Siphonobacter curvatus: one gene and its partner. The main gene of each other region encodes a partner of the protein of the gene in region 2 in a complex. Links are inferred from orthologs where the notes say so. Each region holds a gene or a part of one and is shown on either strand. Other genes may lie near its edges.

Evidence for each region.
Region 1: the proteins of trxA (region 2) and C5O19_RS05615 are in contact, whole or in part, in an NMR structure (PDB 2IPA), measured with the Bacillus subtilis proteins. The link is inferred for Siphonobacter curvatus from one-to-one orthologs.

What each region holds. Positions count from the first base shown.
Region 1 is NZ_PTRA01000001.1:1,411,447-1,414,194, forward strand. It holds C5O19_RS05615 (arsenate reductase ArsC), read right to left. Parts: upstream 1,706-2,748; coding sequence 1,295-1,705; downstream 1-1,294. Other genes in the region: arsB (ACR3 family arsenite efflux transporter), read right to left, coding at 216-1,268; C5O19_RS05620 (DUF6428 family protein), read right to left, coding at 1,718-2,284; C5O19_RS05625 (ArsR/SmtB family transcription factor), read right to left, coding at 2,331-2,660. UniProt on the Bacillus subtilis protein: Catalyzes the reduction of arsenate [As(V)] to arsenite [As(III)]. In vitro, can dephosphorylate para-nitrophenyl phosphate (pNPP).
Region 2 is NZ_PTRA01000001.1:2,363,900-2,366,893, forward strand. It holds trxA (thioredoxin), read right to left. Parts: upstream 1,663-2,994; coding sequence 1,339-1,662; downstream 1-1,338. Other genes in the region: C5O19_RS09845 (aspartate aminotransferase family protein), read left to right, coding at 7-1,209; C5O19_RS09855 (DUF2461 domain-containing protein), read right to left, coding at 1,873-2,547. UniProt on the Bacillus subtilis protein: Participates in various redox reactions through the reversible oxidation of its active center dithiol to a disulfide and catalyzes dithiol-disulfide exchange reactions.

The DNA.
Region 1 (2,748 bases), 950 kb from region 2 along the record:
AAACATATAGCTAATTAGCAAAGAAAGAAACCGGGCGGAGCTTTTTTTTGGCAGAAGCGGAAAGAAAAGCGGTGGGTACTCCTGAGTCACCTACGCGTACTGGAGCGATGAAAGGTAGGAGTAATAATGTACCAAGAGAATCGCGTCATTTCTAGATTCTTGGGGTAAAAAGAAGGGTTGTGTGTGGTAGTTTCACTTATATCTATCTTTAAAATTCAATCAAATGTAGCTTGCTGCTTACGAGCAAACTCTACCATCAAAATTAACACGGGTACCTCGATCAAAGGACCAATTACTGCAGCGAAGGCGGCTCCTGAATTGATGCCGAAAACGGCAATGGCTACGGCAATGCCTAATTCAAAGTTATTACCTGCTGCCGTAAATGCTAGCGAGGTCGATTTTGAATACCCAGCTCCGGCTCTTTTAGATAGGTAGAAGGCTGAAAAAAACATGATGGCAAAGTAGACCGTAAGCGGCATAGCAATGCGTACCACGTCCAAAGGAATGCTTACAATCAACTGCCCTTTCAGGCTAAACATCACCACAATCGTAAACAATAACGCAATCAAAGTAAGCGGGCTAATGGCAGGTAGGAACTTCGTTTCATACCAGTCCTGACTAAACACCCGGCTTAATACTTCTCTGGAGAGAATACCCAAAAGGAAAGGAATACCTAGGTAGACAAAGACGCTCTGAGCTACTTCACCAATGGTTATATCTACTTCAAAGCCTTGTAGCCCGAATAAAGAGGGCAGCAAGGTTACGAATACATACGCATAGACTGAATAAAAGAGTACTTGAAAAATACTGTTAAAAGCTACCAACCCAGCGGCATACACGCGATCTCCCCCGGCCAGATCGTTCCAAACGATGACCATTGCAATACAACGGGCAATGCCGATCATGATTAAGCCTGTCATGTATTCGGGTTTATCAGCTAGAAACGCGACTGCCAACCCAAACATTAATACCGGTCCAATAATCCAGTTTTGTACCAGCGATAAAAGCAAAACCCGGGTGTTTTCAAAAACCAGTGGTAGTTCCCGATAGCGAACTTTTGCCAGTGGCGGGTACATCATCAGGATCAAACCAATAGCTAAAGGGATATTCGTTGACCCGGAATTAAACTGATTAACGAACGCAGGGGCATCCGGGAAAAAGTAGCCTAGTAATACCCCTATGAACATCGCCAGAAAAATCCAGAGCGTCAAATAACGGTCAAGAAAAGAAAGCCGCTTTTCGGGCTGTGGTTGTTCTACGTTTATCATTCTATCTTTACTAAAGCTTGGGTACCTTAGGCCAAGTTCTTTTCAACGAAGGCCTGACTATACGCTTTAATTTCATCACGTACCCGGCGAAAAGAAGTTACCAGGTCTTCGCCTTCCGTGTGGCCCGGATCAGAAAAGCTTTGATGAATCATTTGCCCGGCGGACGGAAAATAAGGGCATTGTTCCCGGGCATTATCGCAAACCGTGATGACATAGTCAAAAGCCATTCCGGTATATTCGTCGGCATGATTAGACGTGTGATGCGAAATATCAATTCCATCTTCAGCCATTACCTGAATAGCAACCGGGTTCACTCCTTTCGGATCTACTCCGGCACTGTATACCTGAGCCCGGTTTCCGGCAAAGTGCTGTAGATAGCCTTCGGCCAGTTGGCTGCGTGCTGAATTGCCCGTACATAATACTAAAATCTTTTTCATAGGAAAGAATGGTTAACAACAGCCAGAACCGGGTTTACAGGTAGTTCCTTCGGCTACGATTTTTAACGCTGGTTTTTCGGTAGCGGGGGTACTGCACGCCGAATCCGATGCCGTTACGCCACAAGCTTCATTGCGATTCAGGGCTTTGCATTGGGTATAGTCAGGCACAAGGTGAACGATAAAATCATCCGAGGTAGCAGAAAACGCACTAGGATACATTTGGCGAGTATCGAACTTGGAATTTCCAAACTCAATTTTAACCACGGCTAAAGGATTCAGAGGTAAGGACTTCTCAACGAGCTTTACAATCTTGAGGGCTTTACTTACCGTCATGGAACGCTTTGCCTCCTTGACGGGTGGTTCCCAGAGCTGCACAATGACTTCCGTCCAGCTGTTCATCTGTCCCCCACAATCAACCGATACAATAGGAGCTTGCTTAATTTCCGTAATGTGAAACGAAGCATCCACGTGTTGCCCCTGTTGATATTCAAAAGCCAGGTATAAGGCTGGGTTGGCTTCCAGTGTGCTTTTAAACACCTGCCAAGTCATGGGACTGGTTTGATTTACCATAGTGTTCATTGGTTTATTGTATTATTACGATCAGAACGTTCAAAAAAAAGCTGCACTAGTTGCAGCAGGAAATCTCCGTAATGGTTTCTAATAAACTGCCAAAGACTTGTTTAGCCTCCTGCCAGACCGCTGGGTTAATGCAATAGCAGACGCGGGGCGGGTTGATTTCTCCCTGAATAATGCCGATGCGTTTGAGTTCCTTAAGATGCTGGGATACGGTAGCTTGAGCCAAGTTCAATTCATCGACTAAATCCCCACAAACACACGTTTTTTTAGCCGCCAGCATTTGCAGGATGGCTACACGTGCGGGATGTGAAAAGGCTTTGGCCAGATCAGCAATCCGGTTTTGTTCAGCAGTGAAACGCTCTGTTTTTGTAACTCCCATAAGGCAAAGTTAAATAAAAGATTGATCATCGCAATATTGCGATGATCAATCTTTTATTTAGGTGTATGTAGTATTACTACAAAAAAGA
Region 2 (2,994 bases):
CTTTTTATGCATCAACGACAGCTTTTCCTAAATCACCTTGCCCAAACGTCGGATTTTCCGCTGGCTTTGGAAATCGAAAAAGCCGAAGGAATCTGGTTATACAGTCCCGACGGAAAGGCGTATATGGATTTGATTTCCGGCATCGGTGTTTCCAACGTCGGTCATCGGCATCCGAAAGTGGTTCAGGCCATCAAACATCAGGTGGATCATTACCTGCACACGCTGGTCTACGGCGAATATGTACAGGCTCCGCAAGTCTTACTGGCTCAGGCTCTGGTCGAAACGCTAGCTGCTTACCATACGCCTTCGGGCTATGCGATTGACAATGTGTACCTGACTAACTCGGGTACGGAAGCCGTAGAAGGAGCCATGAAACTGGCGAAGCGGTTCACCGGTCGTACCGAAATCATTTCCTGTTTTAATGCCTATCACGGTTCTACGCAGGGAGCCCTGAGTCTGGCGGGAGCCGACTTTTTCAAACGTCAGTTCCGCCCCTTACTCCCCGATATCCGTCATATTCACCACGGTGTACTGGCTGATCTATCGAACATTACTAGGCGAACCGCAGCCGTTGTCATTGAAGTCATTTCTGCCGAGTCGGGCATTCGCGTTCCTTCACAGGAATACCTGCAAGCCTTACGCGATCGCTGTACCGAAACGGGTACGCTCCTAATTTTCGACGAGATACAAACGGGTTTCGGTCGTACAGGTTCCTTCTGGGCGTTCGAGCAATTTGGTGTTGTACCCGACGTTCTGCTGTCGGCCAAAGGAATGGGCGGCGGTATGCCCATTGGAGCATTCATGGCTCCGCAACCGCTCATGGCCGTCTTCAAGAACAATCCTATTCTGGGGCACATCACCACGTTTGGTGGGCATCCCGTCAGTGCAGCGGCTTCACTGGCTACACTTCGGACCATTCAAGAAGAAAACCTGTGTGCATCCGTAGCGGCTAAAGCCGAACTCTTCAAAAAGTATCTGGTACATCCCCGAATCAAGGAAATCCGGAATCAGGGTTTGATGATGGCCGTAGAGTTTGCGGATTTCGGCGAATTGAAAGCCATTATCGATCACGGCATTGAAAACGGGGTAGTTACCGACTGGTTTTTGTTCTGCGACAACTCCATGCGAATCGCTCCTCCCTTGACGATTACGGAAGACGAAATTCGTCAGGCCTGTGATGTGATTCTGCGGGCAATAGAAGCCGTATAAGCCGATAGACAGGTAGATAAGCGAATGACCCGAAAGCTTGTAAACTTTCGGGTCATTCGCTTATCTACCAACAAAAAAGGTTTGAGCGATTAATTCTCAAACCTTTTTCAAACGAACTCAAACTTTATATTATAATTGAGCAGCCAGTTTCTGAGCCAGTACGGGTTTGGGTACTGCTCCAACTACTTTATCAACGAGTTCTCCGTTTTTGAAAATCATCAGCGTAGGGATGCTACGGATTCCGAATTTAGAGGGCGTCGTGCTGTTAGCATCTACGTCCATTTTCGCTACTACGGCTTTGCCTTCGTACTCGCCAGCTAATTCTTCTACTACGGGTCCGATCATTTTGCAAGGTCCGCACCATTCAGCCCAGAAATCTACTAAAACGGGTTTATCAGAGTTGATAAGTTGCTCAAAATTAGAGTCGGTCGCCTCAATTGTCTTGTGTGCCATTTCCTTAATATATTAAAAATGCTTAGATGATTCGAAGGTTAAAACGGATTCGCTTCGTGAAAGTTCAACCAATGCCTAGAAACTTGCTCCGCTTGTCGCTTTCGTACAGAGATAGAACAAGGGCATTTAAAAATTAATTCACTAGAAGAGAAGATATTCCTCCGGTTTGCTTCCACTCAAAAATCTTTTTTTCGCATTACTTTTCAAACCTTATTCGTCGGTGCTTTCTTCAAAAATAAGGTTGAGAAAGTCCAGATACGGCTTTAAGATCAAACAACTTTCTTCCACCTTCTGGGTAAAATTAGGAGATAGCACTTCCTGATCGGTAAAGGAATGCGAAAAAAATAACTGCGTCCGACGAAGTAGCTCAATTTCAGGGTGATCTTTTGGATAGCCTTTCGGAGCGGTTTTCAGAGAGGTTCCTTCAGGTTCGCCAAAATGAGTTTTAAAAGCGGGAGCTTCAATAATGCCTTTGATTTCCTGGGGATTGTAATCAATTTCCTGACGGAATTTGGCTAACTGCGAAGGCGTTGATTCCCACATGCCTCCACCCAAAAACGATTTGCCGGGGGCTATATGCAGGTAATAATCCATCTTGGACGATTTACGTCCACCTTCACCAAAGCTGGCCGCCAGCCAGGTTTTATAGGGTGATTTGTCGGGTGAAAAGCGGACATCCCGAGCAATGCGATAATTACAGTCCTGGACGCGGATGCCCGCCAGATTTTCGAACTGTCCAATGCGATAAATCAGATCCTGAACCGTTTCTTCAAAATTTGATTTAACTCCCTCCCACTCTTTTTTGTGGATTTGGAACCACTCACGCGTATTGTTTTGAGCTAACTCTTTTAAAAATTTCAGGGTCGAAGCCGGAATTTGGGGCATAATGACTGGATATTTTGAATGGCTTGGTTTGCTTAAAGTTTGATAACGTTTGAAAAGGGTTGGAGGTTCGTGGGGAGAGAAAGGTAAAAAAGGTATTTCAATAGCGATTTTCTCAGAATAAGTATTTGCCAGCTTCGTCCCGCAGACACCACTGATCGCTAGCCTTTGCACATCTCAGTGACTAGTTACTGCGAAAGTTTTGCTCCTTTAGGACTTTGTTGTTCACCTACACTGGGCTTGGTGCTTCAGATAAGGCTATCGGGTAGCCCGTAAGCCTTCCGGGCGGGACCTCTCCACGCCTAACCATTCCATGGGGGCCATCCTATGGTGGCTCCCTCGGTAATGCGGTTACTTTGAGCCAGAGGAAGTGAGTAGTGTTCGCGATAGAGACTAAAAGACCAGCCTTCTCAGCAGCACGACAACCACACCTGCTATCTCCCTAGCATA